Regions from separate parts of the Lentzea sp. NPDC042327 genome, predicted to be linked through region 3. Evidence: riboswitches for the same ligand, from Rfam matches in the RefSeq annotation. Region 3 holds a riboswitch; each other region holds the start of a gene.
The links. A riboswitch is a leader RNA that binds a small molecule or an ion and turns the genes downstream of it on or off. The one in region 3 is predicted to bind S-adenosylmethionine.

Region 1 (5,129 bases), on a different contig from region 3:
TCGACCGCGGCCGCCTGCTCAAGATGAGCGTCGACGGCCAGTCCCGTGAGGACTGGGTCCGCTCGGTCACCGTCGAGGAGGCCGCCAAGCAGCTCGGCGTCCCGGTCGACGGCTCGTGGTTCTCCGCGCCCACCGGCTCCGAGGTCCCCCTCGACGGCATGAACCTCGAGGTGAAGACCCGCAAGGTCGTCAAGCTCTTCGACGGCGCGAACCCGGTCCGCGAGGTCCAGACCACCGCCGTCACCGTCGACGAGCTGCTGAAGAGCGAGAACCTCACCCTCGGTCCCGAGGACGCGGTCCAGGCCGGCACCGACGTGCGCCTGGCCTCCGGCGCCGAGGTCTACATCTCCCGCACCGGCGTCACGGTCATCAACGTGAACGAGCCGGTCGCCCCGCCCGTCGAGAAGACCAACGACCCGACCCTGAACCAGGGTCAGCAGAAGGTCCTGGAGCCCGGCGAGGCCGGCGAGCAGATCTCCACCTACCGCGTGACGGTGAAGAACGGCAAGGAGATCAACCGCGAGAAGATCGGCGGCAAGGTCACCAAGGAGCCGAAGCCGAAGAAGATCGCGGTCGGCACCAAGCCCCTCCCCGACGGCGAGGTGTGGGACCGCCTGGCCAAGTGCGAGGCCGGCGGCAACTGGGCCATCAACACCGGCAACGGCTACTACGGCGGCCTCCAGTTCAACGCGAGCACCTGGGCGGCCTACGGCGGCACCGCCTACGCGGCCCTGCCGCACCAGGCGACCCGCGAACAGCAGATCGCCATCGCCACCAAGCTCCGCGACGGCCGTGGCGGCACGTACTCCGCGTGGCCCGGCTGCCGCGCGAAGCTCGGCCTGCCGTAACCCCGCCTCCCCACCCATCCCTCCGCTCTGCTTGACCGCACGCGGGGACCTTTCGTACTCCAGGTGAGTACGAAAGCTCCCCGCGTGCACTCGACGCAGCAGGGGGCGGGGGTCTTCGGTGGGTGACTTGAGGTCTTCGGTGGGCAACCTGAGGTCTTTGGTGGGTGACCTGAGACAATGCCCCGGTGAGCCTGTTGGGACCCGCCGAAGTCCGCCGTCTAGCCGAAGAGCTGGGCATCCGCCCGACCAAGAAGCTGGGCCAGAACTTCGTGCACGACCCCAACACGGTCCGCAAGATCGTCGCCGCCGCCGGTCTGACCGACGAGGACGTCGTCCTGGAGGTCGGCCCCGGCCTGGGCTCGCTGACCCTCGCGCTCCTCCCGGCGGCCGCTGAGGTGGTCGCGGTCGAGATCGACCCGCCGTTGGCGCACCGGCTGCCCCAGACGGTCCAGGAGCACGACCCGGCCAACGCCGGCAAGCTCCACGTGGTCCTCAAGGACGCCATGAAAGTCACCCAAGAGGACCTGCCGGTACAACCGACCGCGATCGTCGCCAACCTGCCGTACAACGTCGCGGTGCCCGTGGTGCTGCACCTCCTGCACGAGCTGCCGAGCCTGCGCAAGGGGCTCGTCATGGTCCAGGCGGAGGTCGCCGACCGGATGGCGGCGAAGCCCGGCAGCAAGGTCTACGGGGTGCCCAGCGTGAAGCTCGCCTGGTACGCCGACGCGCGCAAGGCGGGGTCGGTCGGGCGCAACGTCTTCTGGCCCGCGCCCAACGTCGACTCCGGGCTGGTTGCCTTCCAGCGCCACGAAAAGCTGTTGTCCACAGTGGATAAGAACAAGCTGTTCAAGATCGTCGACACGGCCTTCGCGCAACGCCGCAAGACCCTCAGGGCCGCCCTCAAGAGCTACACGCCGCACGTCGACGAACTGCTGGCCGAAGCGGGCATCGATCCCCAGGTCAGGGGCGAGCAGTTGAGCGTGATCGACTTTGTCCGGATTGCCGAGGTCTGATCCGGCGATCCTTCGGCCAACAGTGTGATCTGTCGAACGAATCCGAATCTGGCTTGCGCAACCGAACGTCCGTCCGGTTGACTGCTAACTGCCATCCGGAGCGACTGAGAGACCTGGCTCTACGACGTCGCAGCAACCACCCGCTGGATGCGGGCAGGTGCTAACGCCAGGACCGATGGAGGATCACGTGGGTACCTCGCGAATGCTGACGCGCCGTCGAGTCGTCGACCAGTGCCGTCGCACCGCTTCTGCATGTCGTCGCCACCTCGTCTAAGGCGCCTTCTCAAAGTCCTTTGACGCGCACTCGGTCGCTGAGTGGCGCACACACCTGAGCAGAACTTCGACCGCGCACCCCCGCACAACGGGAGCGTGCGCCGTCGCGCGCAGCCGTGGAGCAGAAGTGATCACTGTCGAAAACCTCACCAAGTCCTTCCAGGGTGTCAACGCGCTGAACGGCGTCACCCTCGACGTCCAGGCCGGCACCGTGCTCGGCGTCGTCGGCCCGAGCGGCGCCGGCAAGTCCACGCTGGCCCGCTGCGTCGCACTGCTGGAGCGCCCCGACTCGGGTGCGATCCGCGTCGACGGCACCGACATCACCTCGCTCGACGGCTCGGCGCTGCGTGCCGCCCGTCGGCAGATCGGCGTTGTGCCGCAAGGGGACTCGCTGCTGCGGCAGCGGACCGCGGCCGGCAACATCGCGTTGCCGCTGGAGTCCGCCGGCGTGCCGGGACCGCAGCGGCGCACCCGCGTGGGCGAGCTGCTGGACCTCGTCGGGCTCACCGACAAGGCCGCCGCCTACCCCGACCAGCTCTCCGGCGGGCAGCGCCAGCGCATCGCCGTTGCGCGCGCCCTCGCCGCCAACCCGTCCGTCCTGCTGGCCGACGAGCCCACCAGCGCACTCGACCCGGAGACCACCGGGTCCGTGCTGGCGGTGCTCGACCGTGCGCGCGCAGAGCTGGGTGTGACCGTCCTCGTCGTCACGCACGACATGGGTGTGGTCCGCAAGATCTGCGATGACGTCGCGGTGCTGGAGCAGGGCCAGGTCGTCGAGCACGGCAAGGTGCTCGACCTCGTCAACAACGCCGCCAGCCGCACGAGCTCCGCGCTGCTGCCCGCCGTCGACCTGAACCCGATCAACGAGAACGCCTACGACCGCGTCGCGGACGTCGTGCTCGTCGGGTTCGCCGCGGTCGGCGCGCTGCTGCCCGAGGCCGCGCACCGGTTCGGCGTCGAGCTGAACATCGTCGGTGGCGGGCTCACCCGCCTCGGCGAGACCCCCGTCGCGCGGTTCCGCCTCGGCCTGAACGGCGAGCGGTCCGACTCGGCGCTGGAGTGGATCGGTGAGGCCGGCGGCGCGGTTCAGAGGTCCCTGAAGGGGCCGCAGGGAGTAGCTGCGTGAGGTCTGCAACACCCTGGTCCGACGTGGTGAGCTACCTCGTCGAGGCCACCGGGGAGACGCTGTACATGGTCGGCGTCTCCACCGTGATCGCCACAGTTCTCGGAGTTCCCGTCGGGGTCTGGCTGCAGCTCACCGCCAAGGGCGGGCTGCGGCCGAACGCCGCGGTGCACAGGGCCCTCAGCTTCGTCACCGACCTGGGCCGCTCGATGCCGTTCATCGTGCTGCTCGTCGCCCTCACGTCGGTGACCCGCCTGATCGTCGGCGGGTCCATCGGCAGCACGGCGGTCATCGTGCCGCTGGCCGTGGGAGCGATCCCGTTCGTCGGGCGGCTCGTGCAGAACATCCTGTCCGAGGTGCACGTGACCGTGGTCGAGGCCGCGATCACGACCGGTGCCTCGACGCTCAGGATCGTGCGCAGCGTGCTCATCCGCGAGTCGTTGCCGGCGCTCATCAACGCCATCGGCGTCACGGTCATCGCCCTCATCGGCTACTCGGCCATGGCGGGCGTGATCGGCGGCGGTGGCCTCGGCGACCTGGCCATCCGCGAGGGCTACCAGCGCTTCAACGACCGGATCCTGTGGAGCACCGTGGCGTGGCTCGCCGTGCTCACCACCGTGATCCAGTTCGGCTTCACCCGTGCCGCCCGTGCGTCGGACCGACGCCGGCACGCCTCCGTCTGACCCAGTAGCAATTCTCAAAAGGAACGTCATGCGCATTCGTGCTGCCCTCATCGCTGCCGCTTTGACCGGTTTGACCGCTCTGTCCGCCTGCTCGTCCGGTGGTTCGTCCGCTTCGGACACGCTGAAGGTCGGCGTCTCGCCGGTCCCGCACGCGCAGATCCTCAAGTACGTAGCCGACAACCTCGCGGCGTCCAAGGGCCTGAAGATCGAGGTCGTCGAGTTCACCGACTACGTCCAGCCGAACACGGCACTGGTCGACGGCTCGCTCGACGCCAACTACTTCCAGACCGTCCCGTACCTGGCGACGTTCACGAAGGAGAGCGGCGCGAAGGTCGAGTGGGTCGAGGGCGTGCACGTCGAGCCGCTGGGCCTGTACTCCAAGAAGGTCAAGAAGGTCGACGAGCTGCCGCAGAACGCCAAGGTCGCGGTCGCCAACGACGCCACCAACGAGGCCCGCGGCCTGAAGCTGCTGGAGGCCAACGGCCTGATCAAGCTCAAGGCCGTGGACCAGCCGACCGTCCGCGACGTCGCGGAGAACCCGAAGAACCTGCAGTTCGTGCCCCTGGAGGCGGCCCAGCTGCCGCGCTCGCTGGAGGACACCGACGCCGCGGTGATCAACGGCAACTACGCCATCGACGCGCAGCTCAAGCCCGCCACCGACGCGCTGGTGCTGGAGAAGGCCGAGGGCAACCCCAACGCCAACGGCCTCGTCACCCGCAGCGAGCTCAAGGACGACAAGCGGATCAGGGACCTCGCCGAGCTGCTGGCGTCGCAGCAGGTCAAGGACTACATCAAGCAGACCTTCAACGGCTCCGTCATCCCGGTCTGAGGCCCGTGGTGACCGGGGGAGGAGTCCGCACACGCCGATCGCCCGTAGGCTGACGAGGTGCTCGCTGTCGTTCCCCCTCCGGTTACGGTCCGCGTCCCGGCCAAGGTCAACCTGCACCTGGCCGTCGGCGACGTGCGACCGGACGGCTACCACGACCTGGTGACCATCTTCCAGGCGCTGTCCTTGGCCGACGAGGTCACCGTCGCCGTCGCGGACGAGCCCGGCGTCGAGGTCCACGGCGAGGGCGCCGACCAGGTGCCCACCGGTGCCGGCAACCTCGCCTGGCGTGCCGTGCGGCTGCTCGCCGCCCACGTCGGCAAGGACCCGGACGACCCCAAGGTCCGCGTCGTGATCCGCAAG
Region 2 (5,129 bases), on a different contig from region 3:
GGCACATCGCGACGAGCTACCCGTACGACAACCACGAGGGGGCGGGGCTGTCGCTGCGGGAGAACGCGGACGAGATCACTGAGACGCTCGCGATCGAGATCTCGGCACGCGTGCAGTCCGCGGGCGTGAAGGTCATCGAGTCGCGGCTCACGCACCTCGCGTACGCGCCGGAGATCGCCCACGCCATGTTGCAGCGGCAGCAGGCGGGCGCGGTCGTGGCGGCCCGCACCCGGATCGTCGAGGGCGCCGTCGGCATGGTCGAGCTCGCGCTGGAACGGCTCGCCGCGCACGACGTCGTGGAGCTCGACGAGGAGCGCAAGGCGGCGATGGTCTCGAACCTGCTCGTCGTCCTGTGCGGTGACCGCTCCACCCAGCCCGTGGTCAACACCGGGTCGCTGTACACCTGATGGCGGAGCGCAAAAGCGTTCTGCTCAGGCTCGACCCGGCCGTGCACGACGCGTTGAGCAGGTGGGCGAACGACGAGCTGCGCAGCACCAACGCGCAGATCGAGTTCCTGCTGCGGCGTGCGCTGGCGGAGGCAGGCCGGCTGCCCGGTGAAGCGAAGAAGATGCCGCGCCGCGGCCGTCCGCCGAAGAAACCGGAACCGGACGAGGGCTGAGACCGGTCGCCGCGGCGCGCTGAACAGGCGTTTCAGCAGTATTGAACCGCTTCCGCGGCGTTCGGGCTGCTAGCTCGCGCCGAGAAGGCCGGGTTCACGGTGCGCTGAGCTGGCCTGATATCCTTCGTCGTCGTGAACGCGCGGCGCTCCGCCGTGGAGGAGAGCCGGCTCTCGCCGGTGCCGACCAAGCGCGTCACGAACTCCGGTTTCGACACAGAAGGGTGATGTCGCATGGCGAACATCAAGTCCCAGCTCAAGCGGATCAAGACCAACGAGAAGGCGCGCCTGCGCAACAAGTCGGTCAAGTCGTCCCTCAAGACGGCCATCCGCAAGTTCCGCGAGGCTGCCGAGGCCGGTGACAAGGCGAAGGCCCTGGAGCTGCTGCAGGACGCGTCCCGCAAGCTCGACAAGGCCGCCACCAAGGGCGTCATCCACGCCAACCAGGCCGCCAACAAGAAGTCGGCGATGGCGCTGCGCGCGAACCAGCTCGAGGGCTGATTCCGCTCACCTCAGAGCCGTCGGGAAGGGCTCGCTCCTCGTGGAGCGGGCCCTTTTCGCTGTTCTGGTGGGGATGAGGGCCATGGAGTCGCTCCACGCATTCACCTCATTGAGCTTCACGACGCGCCGCTCCGTGCGGAAGCTGGCGCGGCACGGTCAATTCCGGTGCGTGGACGGTTCCGCGGGAACGCCGCGAGGGCGCTACCGGCGGCCGTGTGCCGCCACGATCCGCAGCACGGCGCGCTCCAGCGCGTAGTCGGCATCGGCCGCCACGCCCTTCACGTCGGCGTTGAGCCCCGCGACCACCTGCATCGCGTCCGCGAGACCGGCCTGCTCCCAGCCACGGGCCTGCGCCTGGGCTTTCTTGATCTTCCACGGCGGCATGCCGAGCGGACCGGCCAGGCTGAACGGGTCGGCCCGGCCCACCGCGGAGACGCGTGCGACGGTGCGCACCGCGTCCGCCAGCGCGTCGGCGACCAGCACGTGCGGCACACCGAGCTGCATGGCCCACCGCAACGACTCCATCGCGCCCGCACGGTCACCGGTGACAGCCTTCTCCGCGACGGCGAACCCGGTCACCTCGGCCTTGCCCTGGTGGTAGCGGCGGATCTCCTCGACCGTCACCTTGCCGTCGGTGTCCGACACCAGCTGCGAGGCCGCCGCGGCGAGCTCGCGCAGGTTCGTGCCCACGGCGTCGATGAGCGTCGCGACCGCCTCTGGGTCGATCTTGCCGCCCGCCTGCCGCACCTCGTTGCGCACGAACGCCTCGCGCTCGGCCGACTTGGTGACCTTGCCGCACTCGGTGACCGCCGCACCGGCCTTCTTCAGCTGGCCGGGCAGGTCCTTGGCCGCCTTGCTGCGGCCGCCACCGGTGTGCACGACGACGAGCGTCACCCCGTCCGCGGGCGCCTTGAGGTAGGAGAGCACCGTGTCGGCGATCTCCTTGCTGATGTCCTGCGCGTTCTGCAGGACGATCACCCGGCCCTCGGCGAACAGCGACGGGCTCACCAGCTCGGCGAGCTCCGGCGGCGTGAGATCGCTCACCTGCACGCGGGTCAGGTCGGCCGACGCGTCGACCGCGCGCGCGGCCTCGAGTGCCGCCCGAACTGCGCGTTCGACCAGCAACTCCTCCTCGCCGACGACGAGGTGCAGTGACTCCGGTGCGCTCACGCTCCGCATCCTCCCACGTCCCGAATCGTGGACGTTTGTGGCCGAGCGGCGGAGACGTGCCGTACGTTGGTGGCCACAACTGAACACCGCTCATCCAGAGGGGCAGAGGGACCGGCCCGAAGAAGCCCCGGCAACCGGCGTCAGCGCTATGCGCAGACGATCACGGTGCCAATTCCGACCCGTTCGATTTCGCGGGAAAGATGAGGAGATACCTCGCGATGACTGCTGTCACTGTGCCCACGAGCACCAAGTTCGACCTCGGCCCCGCCCGCGCGCTGCTGTGCCGTGAGTGCGGAAATGAGACCCCTCTCGCTCCGGAATACGCCTGTCTCGAGTGTTTCGGGCCGCTGGAAGTGGCCTACGACTTCGGCAGGGTGCGGCGCGAGGACATCGAGGCCGGCCCCCGTTCAATCTGGCGCTACCGCGGCCTTCTGCCCGTTCCGTCCACTGTGGAACAGCACCCGAACACCGACCCCGGCGGCACCCGCCTGGTCGAGGCCGACCGCCTCGCGAAGGCGCTGGGCGTCCGCAAGGTCTGGGTGAAGGACGACACCGGCAACCCCACCCACTCCTTCAAGGACCGCGTGGTCGGCGTGGCACTGGCCGCCGCCCGCGAGCTCGGCTTCAAGGTCCTGGCCTGCCCCTCCACCGGCAACCTCGCCAACGCCGTCGCCGCGGCCGCCGCCCGCGCCGGCTGGGAGTCCGTCGTACTGGTCCCCTCCTCCCTGGAACGCGCCAAGATCCTCATGAGCGCCGTCTACGAGGGCGCCCTGATCGCCGTCGACGGCAACTACGACGACGTCAACCGCCTCGCCCAGGAGCTCGCCGCGGAGCACGAGGACTGGGCGTTCGTGAACGTCAACGTCCGCCCGTACTACGCGGAGGGCTCCAAGACCCTCGGCTACGAGGTCGCCGAGCAGCTCGGCTGGCGCCTGCCCGACCAGATCGTCGTGCCGGTCGCCTCCGGCTCCCAGCTCACCAAGATCGACAAGGCCTTCCGCGAGCTCGGCCAGCTCGACCTCGTCGAGGCCTCCCCGTACCGCGTGTTCGGCGCCCAGGCCACCGGCTGCTCGCCCGTGTCCACCGCCTTCAAGGACGGCCACGACGTCATCCGCCCGGTCCGCCCCGACACCATCGCCCGCTCGCTGGCGATCGGTGCCCCCGCCGACGGCCCGTACGTGCTCGACACGGTCCGCCGCACCAACGGCGCCATCGAGGACGTGACCGACGAAGAGGTCGTCGAGGGCATCAAGCTCCTCGCCCGCACCGAGGGCATCTTCGCCGAGACCGCCGGCGGCGTGACCGTGGCGACGGCGAAGAAGCTGATCGAGACGGGCCAGCTCGACCCCGACGGCGAGACCGTCCTGCTGATCACCGGTGACGGCCTCAAGACCCTCGACGCCCTCGGCGACACGATCGGCCCGCGCGCCACTGTGCCGCCGTCGGCCGAGGCCGTGCTCAAGGCACTGGGCTAGGTCGTTCGTTCAGCAGATCACCTCCTCCCGGTCCGGGGACGTCCGCGTCCCCGGACCGCGTCGTTTCACGCGGTGAGCGTCAGAGGGTGATCGCGGCCGACTTCGTCCAGCCCGTGCGCGGGAAGCGGCGCAGCTCGTCGCGAACGTGCGGGCCGACCGGTTCCACCTCGGCGCGCCAGGCCACGATCCGTTGCGGCCACGGGGCTTCTGCTTTGAGGGCGTTGTAGTGGTACTCGTGCCAGACGTCCGGGGCGATGCGCATGCCGTCGTCGAACACGTGCTCGGCGACGAGGTCGTAGGCGGCGTCCGCGTCGGCGGCCTCCGTGGGTGGCAGCACGTGCGTGGCGCGGGCGCGGTAGGTGATGGCGCGGCTGCCGTCCTCCAGCGTTTCGCAGAGGTAGTAGGCGAAGTCGGGCTTCAGTTCGTCGTGCGGCCACTGGGTGGCGGGGTAACCGGGCTGCCACATCGCCCAGGCGAAACCGGGCGTGCCGCCGGGAATCGGGTAGCGCGCGTTGTGGAGCCTGATCCAGACCTGGTCCATCTTCCTTCTCCTTTTCCTTCGTACGACTCGGCTTCCGGGCAACACCGCCAGGTCGCCGTCCTTGTCCGTGCGCAACACCAGGGCGCCACCCGCCCGCAGCGCGTCGATCACCTGCGGGCTCGGGTGCCCGTAGCGGTTGCCGGTGCCGACGCTCACCAGTGCGACCCGCGGTCGCACGCGTTCCAGGAACGCGGGCAACGAGGAACGTGAGCCGTGGTGGGGCACCTTGAGCACCTCGGCCCCCAGGTCCCGCTCCCCCAGCAACGCGGCCTGGCCGGCCAGTTCGACGTCACCGGTGAGCAGCACCCGGCCCGCGGGTGTGGTGGCCCGCAGTACGAGCGAGTAGTCGTTCACGACCGTGTTCGTCTCAGCGACGACCGGTTGCCGCCGCGGGCCCAGCACCTCCAGTTCCAGCCCCGGCCAGGCGAACCGCTCACCCGCCTTCGGTTCCAGCACCCGCACGCCGTTCGCGCGCGCCTGCTCGTTGACCTCCTTCCACGCCCACGCCGGCTCCTTGAGCGGTCCCACCGCCACCGCGCCCACCGCACGCCCGGCGAGCACCGCCTGCAGGCCGCCGATGTGGTCGGCGTGCAGGTGCGACAGCACGATCAGCGGGATCCGCGTGATCCCCAACGTCCTCAGGCACCGGTCGATCGCGCCGGGGTCGGGCCCGGTGTCGACCACGACCGCGCGGTCGGCCTCCGCGGTGGCCAGCACGAGCGCGTCGCCCTGGCCGACGTCGCAGCTCACGACCTTCCAGCCGGCCGGCGGCCACATCGGCGCGATGGTCCGCATCGGCACCAGCGCCACGAAGCCGCCGACGAGG
Region 3 (5,129 bases):
TCGGCGTGCTCCTGGGCGAGTCGGTGCTCGGCATCGACTTCGAAGACGCCGGCCTCACCCAGTCCCTCGGGATCGCGGCGCTGGTGCTGATCCTGACCGAGGGCGGGCTGACGACCCGGTGGCACGCGGTCAAGACCTCGCTCTGGCTGGGCGTCGCACTGTCCACAGTGGCCGTTGCGGTGAGCGTCGCCATCACCGGAACCGCGCTGCACCACCTGCTGGGCCTCGACTGGCGGATGGCGCTGCTCTGGGGTGCGGTGCTGTCGTCCACGGACGCGGCGGCCGTGTTCAGCGTCCTGCGGTCGCTGGGGGTGGGGGCACGGCTCACCGGCGCGCTCGAACTGGAGTCCGGCCTCAACGACGCGCCCGTCTACATCGCGGTCGTGCTGCTCGCCTCGTCCGACCAGATCTCGTGGACGGCACCGCTGCTGGTGCTCTACGAGCTGGGAGCGGGCGCGCTGATCGGCGTCGCGCTCGGCTGGCTGGGCGGCACGGGACTGCGGCACGCGGCCCTGCCCGCCACCGGCCTCTACCCGCTCGCCACCGTCGCCGTCTGCGTGATCGCCTACACCGCGGGCGACCTGGCGCACGCGTCCGGTTTCCTCGCCACCTACGTCGCCGCGCTGGTCCTGGGCAACGCCCGGCTGCCGCACCGCGCCGACACCCTGTCGTTCGCCGAGGGGCTCGGCTGGCTGGCCCAGATCGGCCTGTTCGTCCTGCTCGGCCTCTACGCCTCGCCGTCCCGGCTGCTCGACGTGCTGGTGCCCGCGCTGATCGCGGGCGTGGTGCTCACGTTCGTGGCGCGCCCGCTGTCGGTGGTGCTGTCGTTGCTGCCGTTCAAGGTGCCGTGGCGGGAACAGGCGTTCCTCTCCTGGTCGGGGCTGCGCGGCGCGGTGCCGATCGTGTTCGCGCTGATCCCGCTCATCCAGGGCGTCGAGGGTGCGCGCGAGCTGGTCGACGCGGTGTTCCTGCTGGTCATCGTCCTCACGGTGGTGCAGGGCACGACGCTGCCGTTCCTCGCGCGGCGGCTCGGGCTGGTCAACGCGAGCGAGCCGCAGGAGGTCCAGGTCGACTCCTCGCCGCTGGACGAGCTCGGCGCCGAGCTGCTGCAGGTGCACATCCAGCGCGGGTCGAAGCTGCACGGCGTCTACATGACCGAGCTGCGCATGCCCACCGGCGCCACGGTGAGCCTCGTGGTGCGCTCGGGCAAGAGCTTCACGCCACTTCCGACGACCCGGCTGCAGACCGGCGACCAGTTGCTCATCGTGACCACAGAAGAGGCGCGCGACGCCACCGAACGGCGGGTTCGCGCCGTGGACCGGGCCGGTCGTTACGCGCGGTGGAAGGGCGAGACCGGCGAATAGTCGGTCCCCGACGCTTCTCACGATGTGATCAGGTGTCGACGGATCGTGACGCGCCCGCTAACGTCGTCGGCAGGTCATGAGAGCCAGCGTCAAGCCCAAGCTTGCTGGCCGGCAACCCTCCAACCGCGGTGGGGTGCCCTTGGTGAGGACCTGGTCCGGCGCGCAGGGCGCCGGTCAAGCGCGGGCCTCCGAGAAGGCCCCCCGGCCCAGGAGGCAGCTCGATGACGCTCGCGATCACCCCGGACACCACCACCAAGGTTCCCGCCGTCGTCGGTTCCGACCTGCGCGTCCCGCTGGTGACCGGAGAGCGCGTCACCTACGCCAACCTCGACCACGCCGCCTCCGCCCCCTGCCTGCGGGAGGTGCGCGACGCCGTCGACGAGCTGCTGCCCTGGTACGCGAGCGTGCACCGCGGCGCCGGCTTCGCCTCCCAGGTGTCGACCCGCGTCTACGAGCAGGCGCGTGACCGCGTCCGGCGGTTCGTGGGTGCGCGTTCCACCGATGCCGTCGTCTTCACCCGCAACACCACTGACGCGCTGAACCTGCTGGCCCGCAGCGTGCCCAAGGGCACCGCGGTCGTGCTGTTCGACAGCGAGCACCACGCCGCGCTGCTGCCGTGGCGCGGGCCGAACGTGCAGCGCATCTCCACTCCTTCCTCGTCCGGCGCGGCACTCGTCGCGCTGGACCGGGCGTTGGCCGCCGCCCCGGTCGGTCCTCGGCTCGTGATCGTCACCGGGGCGTCCAACGTCACGGGGGAGCTGTGGCCGGTCGCCGAGCTCGCGAAGGTCGCCCGCAGGCACGGCGCCCGCATCGCGCTCGACGCCGCGCAGCTCGCCCCGCACCGCCCGATCGACGCCCGTGAGCTGGGCGTGGACTACCTGGCGTTCTCCGGCCACAAGATCTACGCGCCGTTCGGCGCCGGTGTGCTCGTCGGCCGGTCCGACTGGTTGCAGCAGGCCCAGCCCTACCTGGTGGGCGGCGGCGCCACGGCGAAGGTGACCGACCACGGCGACCGGCTCGGCGTCGCGTGGTCCGCGGTGCCGGAGCGGCACGAGGCGGGCAGCCCGAACGTCATCGGCGTGCACGCGCTGGCCGCGGCCTGCGAGATCCTGTCGCGGCACTGGGAGCAGACGATCGCGCACGAGCAGGAGCTGCTGCGGCGGCTGCGGGACGGCCTGCGCGCCATCCCCGGCCTGCGCGAGCTCTCGATCCTCACCGACGTCGACCGCGTGGGCGTCGTGAGCTTCACGGTCCCCGGCTTCGACGCGGGCTTCCTCGCGGCGGCGCTGTCGGCCGAGTACGGCGTCGGCGTGCGTGACGGCGCGTTCTGCGCCCATGTGGTCGTGGGACGTCTGGTGAAGAAGGCCGGTTCGCACGAAGACCGCGCCGTGCGCGCGTCGATCGGTCTCGGGACGACGGCCGAGCACGTGGACCGTTTGGTGGCCGCGCTGCGCACTCTCGTCACCGAAGGTCCGAAGTGGACCTACGCGCAGCGCGACGGCCGCTGGGTGGCTGAGGACGACAGCCGAACCCTGCCGCCGTTCCTCGCGTAGTCCAGGTAGTGGACAATGACCTGGTGAGTGACGAGTCCAAGGCCCCGGCGAAGGCCGCTGACGAGACTGCCGAGGAGCAGCCCAGCGCGCCGGAACCGGTCGCGGAACCGCAGGTCGCGCCTGTGGTGACCGCCGAGGCCGAGGACCGGCGCGAGACCGAGCAGCCCGAGCGGGCGCTGACGGTCTCCGAGCCGGACGCCGAACCCGAGTTCTCGATCACCGGCTCGCTGCCGGAGCCGCGGACCACCTACCTCGCGGTGCTGGCCGCCGGTGTGCTGGCGCTGGACGTCCTCACGAAAGTCCTCTCCGTGGCGTTCCTGGAGCGGTCAGAGCCGATCCAGCTGTTCGGCGGGCTGCTGCACCTGACGTTCGTCCGCAATCCCGGTGCCGCCTTCGGGCTGGCCGAGGGGTGGACGTGGATCCTCGCGCTGATCGCGTTCGGGGTCGTCGGGTTCATCACCTGGATCGCGCGCGACCTGCGCTCGACGCCCTGGGCGGTCGGTCTCGGGCTGGTGCTCGGCGGCGCCGTCGGCAACCTCGCCGACCGGCTGTTCCGCGCGCCCGGCCCGATGCGCGGCCACGTGGTGGACTTCCTGTCGTTGTTCGACCCGTTCGGCCAGGTGTGGCCGGTGTTCAACGTCGCCGACATGGCGATCGTCTGCGGTGGCGCGACGATCATCGTCTTGGCGCTGCTGCAGCACGACTACGACGGGACGGTTCACAAGGAGAAGATCGACGCGTGAGCGGATACCGAACGCTGCCCATTCCCGACGGTCTGGACGGCATGCGCGTCGACGCGGGCCTCGCGAAGCTGCTGGGCCTGTCCCGCACCGCGGTGGCCGCCATCGCCGACGCCGACGACGTGCTGATCGACGGCCGGGTCGTGGGCAAGTCCGACCGGCTCACGGCCGGCGCGATGCTGGAGATCACCCTGCCGGCCCCGCCGCAGCCGGTGACCGTGCAGGCCATCCCGGTCGAGGGCCTGGTCGTGATCCACGAGGACGACGACATCATCGTCGTGGACAAGCCCGTCGGCGTGGCCGTGCACCCCTCGCCGGGCTGGACCGGCCCGACCGTCGTGGGCGGTCTCGCCGCCGCCGGTCACCGGGTCGCGACCTCGGGTGCCGCGGAGCGCCAGGGCGTCGTGCACCGCCTCGACGTCGGTACCACCGGCGTGATGGTCGTCGCGAAGTCCGAGTCGGCGTACTCGGCGCTCAAGCACGCGTTCAAGGAGCGGACCGTCGACAAGGTCTACCACGCGATCGTCCAGGGCCACCCGGACCCGATCAAGGGCACCATCGACGCGCCGATCGACCGGCACCCCAAGCACGACTACAAGTTCGCCGTGATGAACTCCGGCAAGCCGTCGATCACCCACTACGAAGTGATCGAGGCGTTCCGCGCGGCGTCGTTCGTCGAGGTGCACCTGGAGACCGGCCGCACGCACCAGATCCGCGTGCACTTCTCGGCGCTGCACCACCCGTGCGTGGGCGACCTGACCTACGGCGCGGACCCCACGCTGGCCAAGCGGCTCGGCGTGGCGCGGCAGTGGCTGCACGCGCGCCAGCTCGGGTTCCACCACCCCGGCACGGGCGAGTGGGTCACCTACACCTCCGAGTACCCGGCGGACCTCGCCGCGTCCCTGGAGCAGCTGCGCGAGGAAGGCTGAGCGCAGGCCGATTGCGTCTGGGTAAATCACCGGTTGACGACGTTTCATTTGATGTTGATCGGTGCCGCTCATAGCGTTCTCGGCATGAACCTCACCGTCCTCGCCGCCTCCGGCCGCACCGGCCTCGCCCTCACCCGGCAGGCCCTGGCCCGCGGCCACGCGGTCACGGCGATCGCCCGCGATCCCGGCAAGATCGCGCTCGACCACCCGGACCTGCGCAAGGTCGCGGGTGACGTGGCCGACCCGGCGAGCCTCGCCGTCGCCGGGGGCACCGTCGTCCTCTCCGGCCTCGGCACGGACCGGCCCGGTGTCCTGCTCGACGGTGCGAAGGCCGTCGTCGCCGCCGGACCGGAACGGGTCATCTGGCTCGGCGCGTACGGCACCGGCCCGTCGCGCGCGGCCGCCGGTGACGGTGCCCGTGTGCTGGAGAAGTTCCTCGGCGACCGGATCGCCGACAAGGTGGCGGCCGACGAGACCGTCCTCGCCGCCGGTGGCACGGTCTTCCACGCCGGTGTGCTCTCCGACGGGCCGCTCAGCCCCGAG

Region 1: linked by a shared signal. The riboswitch ahead of AB0A63_RS06045 (methionine ABC transporter ATP-binding protein) and the one ahead of AB0A63_RS14895 (aminotransferase class V-fold PLP-dependent enzyme) in region 3 are both predicted to bind S-adenosylmethionine.
Region 2: linked by a shared signal. The riboswitch ahead of thrC (threonine synthase) and the one ahead of AB0A63_RS14895 (aminotransferase class V-fold PLP-dependent enzyme) in region 3 are both predicted to bind S-adenosylmethionine.

Annotation. Positions count from the first base shown of each region.
Region 1 covers NZ_JBEZBX010000002.1:454,450-459,578, forward strand. The annotation lists gene AB0A63_RS06035 (transglycosylase family protein) at 1-848, shown strand, start outside; gene rsmA (16S rRNA (adenine(1518)-N(6)/adenine(1519)-N(6))-dimethyltransferase RsmA) at 1,040-1,861, shown strand; SAM riboswitch class I at 1,950-2,043, shown strand; gene AB0A63_RS06045 (methionine ABC transporter ATP-binding protein) at 2,262-3,260, shown strand; gene AB0A63_RS06050 (methionine ABC transporter permease) at 3,257-3,940, shown strand; gene AB0A63_RS06055 (MetQ/NlpA family ABC transporter substrate-binding protein) at 3,969-4,769, shown strand; gene AB0A63_RS06060 (4-(cytidine 5'-diphospho)-2-C-methyl-D-erythritol kinase) at 4,827-5,129, shown strand, end outside.
Region 2 covers NZ_JBEZBX010000020.1:2,764-7,892, forward strand. The annotation lists gene AB0A63_RS35445 (SPFH domain-containing protein) at 1-407, shown strand, start outside; gene AB0A63_RS35450 (hypothetical protein) at 407-619, shown strand; gene rpsT (30S ribosomal protein S20) at 851-1,117, shown strand; gene holA (DNA polymerase III subunit delta) at 1,319-2,287, opposite strand; SAM riboswitch class I at 2,375-2,494, shown strand; gene thrC (threonine synthase) at 2,506-3,762, shown strand; gene AB0A63_RS35470 (DNA internalization-related competence protein ComEC/Rec2) at 3,842-5,129, opposite strand, start outside.
Region 3 covers NZ_JBEZBX010000005.1:225,873-231,001, reverse strand. The annotation lists gene AB0A63_RS14900 (potassium/proton antiporter) at 1-1,364, shown strand, start outside; SAM riboswitch class IV at 1,437-1,551, shown strand; gene AB0A63_RS14895 (aminotransferase class V-fold PLP-dependent enzyme) at 1,586-2,917, shown strand; gene lspA (signal peptidase II) at 2,941-3,660, shown strand; gene AB0A63_RS14885 (RluA family pseudouridine synthase) at 3,702-4,586, shown strand; gene AB0A63_RS14880 (NAD(P)H-binding protein) at 4,671-5,129, shown strand, end outside.